DNA from 2 places in the Paenibacillus sp. FSL R7-0273 genome. Region 1 is predicted to be linked to the other one. Evidence: predicted binding sites of a transcription regulator. Region 1 holds the regulator's gene; the other holds the start of a gene.
The links. The regulator LexA, encoded in region 1, represses DNA repair genes until DNA is damaged. The targets are predictions, from matches to a motif close to CGAACATATGTTCG.
Positions count from the first base shown of each region.

Region 1 (4,059 bases):
AAGTATGTGAACAATGAAAAGGAGAATATCATGATACAGGTAAAAGAGTTTGTGGACGGGGATAATTTTTATGCGGAGAACAAGGCCAATGAATTCCTCAAGGGCTTGGCGGAAGAGCAGGTAGTGAACATCTGCTACGGATCTGTAGTTAAATCTTCACGTGACGGGGCAGAGCATCAGCGGAGTACGATTTTGGTGGTTTATAAGACAGATGACAAATAAGTTCTGGGACCGGGTGTTTACCTGGATGTCATTTGCTTCGACGCTAACGATTGTGATTTTAGTGCTCTTTTACGGACTGGGCTAAAATCAGGAATAGGGCATTATCGGCGGGCTTTCTGCAATAGGGAAGCTCGCGGTAATGCTTTTTTTATATGCCGGCAGTAAGGGGATTATCACATACATACATTACCAATTGTGTTATATTTGAAAAGTATATGTTTATTTGGAAGATAGACAGCTACAAGGGGGAAGCGGATGAACACGACGTATAAGGTACTGGTGTGTGATGCTGATTTGTTTGCTGCGGCGCTGGCTGAGGCGGATATATATGTATTGCAGGTTCGGGAGGGGCAGCCGCCGGTCTTTGCGGATTGTGCCGGTCCGCTGCAGAGGTGGACACCGGAATACATAGAGCTGGGCGGCATGACCTACAGGCGTAAGGATTTTGAATTCCGTGTGCGTATACCCGAAAAATAACAGCTGCCGGATCACACAGGCAGGAGGAGCCATTACAGCATCTCTTATACTATAAAACAGTAAAAGAGGTGTTAATATGGCAGAAAGAGAACGTGTAAGAATCCGCAGAGCAATCCGGGCCCTGCTGGCACAGCGGTCGGTCCTCCTGGAGCGGCTTGAAGAAATCAACGAGAACCTGCGCAGATTGCCTAATCCGAGCCGGGCCAGACGTGAATTGCTGGCGGCAAGGGTGTCGATCCGGGAAGCCCTGCGCTTGAACCGCATCGCTATCAGATTATTGCGCAGTGTGCTGTAGAACAACGCAAATATAGAACAATAAGGGGCATCCCGCAAGCCGTAACCGGCTGCTTGGGATGCCCCTTATTTGGTGATCGTTACTCTTATTGCCTGATAGTGACCCGTGTTCCGACCGGAACAAGCCGGGACAGGGCAAGTACATCTTCGTTATACATCCGGATGCAGCCGTGTGAAACCATGTGACCGATTGAAGCGGGATCATTGGTGCCATGGATACCGTAATGCGGTTTGGACAGTCCCATCCAAAACGCGCCGAACGGCCCGCCCGGATTAGGCTGCTTGTTAATAATGGTGTATTCGCCCTGGGGTGAAGCGGTCAGCATCGTACCGATGCCTACAGGAAAACCACGGGTTACAATGTCGTTATCCAGCAGATACAGCATACGCTGCGACAGATCAACAATGATGCGATAATTGGGCATAGTGATCAGCCCTCCTTCTCATACCAGCATATGTGCGGAATAGGGAGGCGGTTACCTGTGACGGGCAAGGAGGGCAGGACAGCGGGAGAGCGGTGTATCTGTATAGCTGGGTGCGGAGGCAGGAAAAAGGCTGTTACGCAGTTATGCGCAACAGCCTCAAGACAGGAGAATTAATGAATATCGCGGAAAAGTCCGATGACTCTGCCCAAAATGGTAACGCGGTTCAAGCGGAGCGGTTCATAAGCCGGGTTCTCCGGCTGCAGGCGGATATGGTCACGTTCTTTATAGAAGGTCTTAACAGTAGCTTCATCTTCTTCGGTCATTGCTACAACGATATCCCCGTTGTCTGCCGTCTGCTGCTGGCGGACAATAACATAGTCGCCATCCATAATTCCGGCTTCCACCATGCTGTCTCCCAGTACGGAGAGCATAAACACCTTGTTGTCGCCGACATAATGCGTAGGCAGCGGAAAGTAATCTTCGATATTCTCGGTAGCGGTAATCGGCACCCCGGCGGTGACTTTACCAACAACAGGAATACGGGTAACCGTCTGTACGAACTGATGTACATTCTCTGAATCTTCCTGTCCAAGCAGTTCTATCGCACGAGGCTTCGTAGGGTCACGGCGGATCAGGCCCTTCTTCTCAAGACGGTCCAGATGACCATGCACGGTAGAGCTGGAGGCAAGACCGACAGCTTCCCCGATTTCGCGGACGGACGGAGGATAACCCTTGCTGCGGACTTCGTTACGTATGAATTCCAGGATCGCCAGCTGACGACTCGAAATCTTTGACATTGGAATCAACCCCATATAGTATGTTTGGGAAAATTATAACATAGAACTTCCGTTCGTACAAACATAAGTTCTAACTCTTTGGTATGCCCGGAAACAAAGGGGAACAATTGTTCGAAAAAATATATTGATCAAAACACATGTTCGTGTTATATTAATCTCAAATTTAAGAACAAGTGTTTGGAGGTCGATGATATTGTTAAAATACAGTACTTACCGCAGCATCTACGACGAGACAAGTGAGGTTCAATCTGCCGGTGTCTCTGCTTTTGAATATGGTATTAGCCTGAAGAATGGAGTAGTATCCCTGTGCGGAGCAATGATGAATCTGTTCCGGGGAGGCCAGCTGGTGAAGCTTGCCCTGATTTTGATGCTGGTGATTTCCGGTTTTACAGTGGTAGGTAATGTATTTGCAGGTTCAGTATCCTCGGTAACACCAGCTGAACGCGTAGTTGTAGAACGCGGAGACTCATTGTGGAGCATTGCGCTTGAACATAAGCCGTCGGATATGAGGACGGTTGTATATATAGAAGGAATTAAGAAGGCAAGCGGGCTTGAGGGCAATGCTATACAGGCCGGGGATGTGCTGACACTGCCTGCATACTAATAGTTGCAGGAACAGAAGTTACGACAGGAAGAGCTTTCAGGGAGGAGACCTTGACAAGCTCTTTTTCTCATGGCAAAGTTAGAATGAATTTATAGGGGAGGGGAAAGCATTGAATATAGACGAATTGGTCGCACGCATCAATGAATTGGCACGCAAGCAGAAGAGCAGCGGCCTGACAGAAGAGGAACTGGAGGAACGCGCCCGGCTCCGCGAGATTTATCTGGGCAACATCCGCAAGAACTTCCGTGCACAGCTGGATACGATTGAAATCGTGGACAACGATGATCAGGGCAATAAGGGGCTTACACATTAGTCCTGCGGCTTTGTCATAGATATTTTAGGATGACTAGGGGGAACTCACATGGCCCGTTCTTGGGAAAGAATGGTTCAACGCAACACCAAGCAAGTCAATATGCAACGGAAGAAGCAAGGCAAGGATTCCATTTATGCCTCCAAATCATCATCGTCTGCAGGAGGCACTGACATTTTTAAAGGCCGCAACATTGTATTTCCGATCGTTCTGCTGCTGCTCGGGATGATGTTCTGGGTAGTGGGCTCCATTGATGAAGCCCGGGGGCAGGGTATACTGGCCAACTGGCTGGGCGTTGTCCTGTACTTTTTACTGGCAGCCCTGATTTTCTTCCGCCGTCCTTTTCTCAAGGTTGAGCGGGCCAGAGTTTCCACCATTAAATTTAACCGTGAGCGCTGGCTGCAGGCATCAGAGATTGAGAAGATTATCCTGTCCCGCAGCATGGTTTCCCTGAAATATAAAGGCAAACGCAAGCAGTGGGTATTCTCCAGATGGCTGAACCGTTATGATACCGAAGCGATGGGCGCCCGCCTTGAGCAGTTCGCCAAAGCCAATAATATTGAAGTAGTGCGTGAGTAGACAGATAAGATAGACCAGCATAGGGAGAGGGAGCGATATTATGCCGATTACTGCCGTACTGTTTGATCTTGACGATACACTGCTCTGGGATGAACGGAGTGTTGAGGAAGCCTTCCGGGCCGCCTGCGAAGCAGCCGGTGACACTGTTGATCCTCAGGAGCTGGAGGCCGCTGTCCGCAGGGAGGCCAGAAGCCTCTACGAATCTTATGAGACATTTCCGTTTACGAAGATGATCGGGATTAATCCGTTTGAGGCGCTGTGGGCGAACTTTACTGCCGGAGAGCAGGCTGAGTTCCGGCAGCTGGAACAGCTTGCTCCGGCATACCGCAAGGAAGCCTGGCGCCGCGGCCT
Region 1 covers NZ_CP009283.1:4,142,810-4,146,868, reverse strand. The annotation lists gene R70723_RS17575 (sporulation protein Cse60) at 31-222, shown strand; gene R70723_RS17570 (hypothetical protein) at 478-699, shown strand; gene R70723_RS17565 (hypothetical protein) at 776-994, shown strand; gene R70723_RS17560 (L,D-transpeptidase) at 1,080-1,418, opposite strand; gene lexA (transcriptional repressor LexA) at 1,589-2,215, opposite strand; gene R70723_RS17550 (LysM peptidoglycan-binding domain-containing protein) at 2,409-2,819, shown strand; gene R70723_RS17545 (DUF896 domain-containing protein) at 2,929-3,132, shown strand; gene R70723_RS17540 (hypothetical protein) at 3,181-3,708, shown strand; gene R70723_RS17535 (HAD family hydrolase) at 3,749-4,059, shown strand, end outside.

Region 2 (4,059 bases), 1.5 Mb from region 1:
CCGCCTACAGCAAGCTCAGACACAACGCCAAAGGAGAGAATCAGCACCATCCACCACAAGGCCGGGTCCCGTCTCAGCTCCTTGAAAGGCGTGCGCTGTTCAGCGGGCATATCATCCCCCGGAAAAGTGCTGCGCAGCGCCGTGAGGATCGGCAGCAGAGAGAGCGACAGCATCACCAGATACATTCCGCGCCAGTCCAGCACATGTCCGAATACCTGAACCGACATCATCCCTGTAGCAATGAGAGGGGCAACTGTCGAGCTTAGTCCATAGAAAAAATGGGACAGGTTCATCATCGTGCCGACATTTTTGACAAAAATACGAGCCCCCAGAATAGCCAGGGCAATCTCCAGCATCCCGTTGCCGATATACATCAGGAAATAGGATGCGGCAAATGCCGGATAGGCATGGGAGATGAAGATAAAAATACCGGACAGCAGCATGGAAGCAAACGACATTATGCTTGTTGCCTTAATTCCAAATTTACGCACTAATATAGCGGTGAATGAGCAGGCAATGAGATAACCCAGCGCATTCAGGGACAGCAGGCTTCCCAGCTGCTCCTCGTTCAAAGCAAAGTCAAACTGGATCCGGGGTATGGCCGGTCCTTTAATATTCTCCGAAATCCCGAAGATGATAAAGCCCAGAAAGATGGTAACCAGCTGCATAGCATATATTTTATTGAACCGGGTTGTACGCTGTTTCAACGTGAAGGCCTCCTGAAAGATGTGAATGTTAATTAGGGTCAGATTAAATATTCAGACCGGGCTTGATGCCCGTTACTATTTGCGTTCAACCAGCTGCAGCCGGTATGTCAGACGCTCCAGCGTAAGGGCGGTTATGCCGGTCATGTATTCTTCCTGTGTGTTATTTTTGATCAGCAGTGCAGGCATATGCTCTTGCGGAATATGCTGCAGACAGCCGTTAAGCAGCTCCTCCGTCATCGAGGGGTCTGTCAGCTCGCCGGTAACGGCCACCGAGACCGGATTGAGTATTGTGATGACCGAAGCCAGCATTTGAGCTGCCATGGGGATAAAGGTCTCCTGCTTATGCAGCCGCTGAAGCTGCTCCACCCGCGTGTATGCAGAAGGAAGGTACGAGATTTCTCCGGCAAAATTGGTTATCCCCGACACCATCCGCCCGTTTACGATAAAGCCTGCTCCCGGAAAATGATTCTTGGGAAAGGTGACTACGGCAAACGGCTGGTCCTCCTCCGGATTATGCAGCTGATAAAAACCGTATACGGTAGCATTCATGTCATTCTCAACAATGATATCCATATCGTACTTCTCGCTGAGCTGCTCACCCAAAGGGACACCGGCCAGCTCAGCCACATCACAGATGCCGATTACCCCGCGGTGTGCGACTCCCGGTATGCCGATGCCGGCTGCCTTTATATTGCTGTACTTCAGGGTCAGCTCTCCGATCAGCAGATCCACTGTATCCGCATCAATCCGGGTAAAGTCACGGGTCCCTTCATCCAGCCTGTCCCCAGTCAGATTAACCACTATGTAGGATACGGAATGCCGGCCGCCCTCAGTCCTCACCATCAGGCAGAGCACACAGGCATAATCTGCATTGAACCTATATTGTCTGGCAGGCCGCCCGCCGCTTGACTCCTCCAGCTCCTGCTCCAGCACCTCGCCGCTGCGGACCAGCTCGTTCAGAATACTGCCGCACGTAGCTACGCTCAGCTGCGTCATTGCGGCAACAGATGCCTTGGTTCCGGTTCCCGTTGCCTTCAGGCTGTTTTTCACCAGCTCCACATTGATCCGTTTGACCTGATGTGTATTATGAGATATTGACATAGCAGTCTCCCCTCGTGTCCCGGCAGGTTATTATAACTCTTTTAATAAGTGCAAATATAAAGGCTTCCTGCCTTGGTGTCAAGTACTTATTACAGGATTGCATACGATGGGCCAGTCATCAGTGTACATCCGCCCAGAACAAAAGAAGACCCGCATCGCCTAAGCGTTTACGGGTCTTCTTCACAGGATGCGGTCGAGAGGACTCGAACCTCCACGGTATTGCTACCACACGGACCTGAACCGTGCGCGTCTGCCAATTCCGCCACGACCGCATATTTATCAGCGCCACTTTCGCGGCCACAAGATAGATCTTACCATGTACAGACCTGAGAGTCAACACTTATTTCTTTTTCATTTCTTTTCATTAATTTTGGATAATTATTGCTTTTCATTATAAATTTAAGGTATAATAAGAACAAAAGTTCGCATACTATAAATGAGGTGATTTATATGGCGACTGCTACCAGAACTACTCTTAACACACCCATTATTCCTGAAGATATAACCAAAGACGAACTGTCCCTTGTGAGAAGCTATCTGCTGCTGACGTTTATTCATAAAGTATTTGAACGCGATTGCCGTGTAATCGGCAGGAGCGGACTATTCAAGACCCCTCAGCTCTACATGGAGCTGGTAACAAGCGCAACGAAGAAGACTTCGCTGATGCTGCAGGAGGTAACCCGCGAGCTGTCCTCCCACAATCTGAAGATTACCACCATCCGCCAGGATCAGCGTGGTGTGGAAGCCTCTTATGCCTGCCGGGGATATACCGGCGAGATCAATATCCAGTGGCCCGGCTTCCGCAACGAGATGATGCAGCGCATGCGTGCTTATCTCGGGCTGAATCCCGAGCTTGCTGTTCTGCCCAAGAGCGAAAGCGTTGAACAGATGGCAATGTCCATCTGAAGCCCTTTAGATTGCAACAGAGCCCCTATCCGTTTCCCGGACAGGGGCTCTGCTCTTTTTATTATTTTACCTACAGATCATCCAGACCTTTACGAGGCTCCTTGTATGGCTGAAATACATAATTACGGTCCAGCTTAACAACATGCTTATTAGGACGGCGTACCATCACCTGGGTATCATTCCATGCCAGAATGATGCCTCTTACGTCATTACTCTCAATAGCGTCACGGATGACGCGCACCTTCTCTCCCGATATGCGGTAGGCATCCAGCTGTTCATCACTGATCATGGCCATCCCTCCTTTCCATTAGCTTGTCCTATTCAAAAAAAGACCCAAATGAGATTCCATTTGGGTCTTGATTGCTTAACTAAGATCCTATATCAGCGCTTCATTCTTCTCAAACCAGAAGTCAAGAACTTTAGCGGACATCACACGTTGCTCCAGATATTCAACCTGATTATCTGTGAAATTCTGTTTCCAGTCGAATTCCAGCTCTTGGCATAAGCTAGTGATTGTCAACAGCTCTGACCATGCAACATAACGTTTGTACCAGAAAAATTGAGGATGTTCAATCATATAGGGATACAGATCGTCGAACTCTGTGTGTTTACAATCCAGCGCACGCTCGAAATGATCCTTGGCCTCGGTTAATTTATCAATAAAAAATTGCTCTGTCACCGGTTCTTTCCCCATTGTGACGCCTCCTCTCCTATGTCTAATCCTTATTATAAAGGAAAACTTATAGGGTGAAAAGAAGTTGTTTTAAAAATAGGCTATGTTCCTATAATTGTCACCGGTTTAATCGGCAAAATGAACCTTGCCGTCTTCAAGCGATTCTATACGGACGAGCGACTCCAGCCGGATGCCCTGATCCCTGATTGTACGCGCTCCAGCCTGGAAGCACTTCTCGACAACCACGCCCATTCCGGCAAGCTCCGCACCGGAGCGCTGGATGATTTTGATCAGTCCGCGCGCAGCATCACCGTTCGCAATAATATCATCAATAAACAGAACCTTATCCTGCGCTGAAATATATTGCCGCGACAGCATGATGTCGGTAACAATCCCTTTTGTAAATGACGGTACCCGTTCACACAGGGCATCCGGATCGGCGAGCAGTGTTTTTTTGCGGCGGGCGAATACAAGCGGCACCTTCATCTCCAGAGCGGTGGCAAACGCCACGGCAATACCCGAGGATTCTACGGTAACCACCCGCGTAATGCCTGCATCCGCAAATCTCCCGGCAAACTCCCGTCCCATTTCCATCGTCAGGATCGGATCAACCTGATGGTTGAGCAGGGCATCCAGCTTCAGCACCTGATCCGAAAGGACGACCCCTTCCTC
Region 2 covers NZ_CP009283.1:2,636,226-2,640,284, reverse strand. The annotation lists gene R70723_RS11170 (MFS transporter) at 1-668, opposite strand, end outside; gene R70723_RS11165 (ROK family protein) at 783-1,808, opposite strand; tRNA gene R70723_RS11160 (tRNA-Leu) at 1,997-2,080, opposite strand; gene R70723_RS11155 (YhjD family protein) at 2,259-2,714, shown strand; gene R70723_RS11150 (hypothetical protein) at 2,785-3,003, opposite strand; gene R70723_RS11145 (hypothetical protein) at 3,091-3,408, opposite strand; gene R70723_RS11140 (xanthine phosphoribosyltransferase) at 3,514-4,059, opposite strand, start outside.
Region 2: R70723_RS11155 (YhjD family protein) is a predicted target of LexA. The motif match lies at 2,221-2,234, and genes of this name have one in related genera.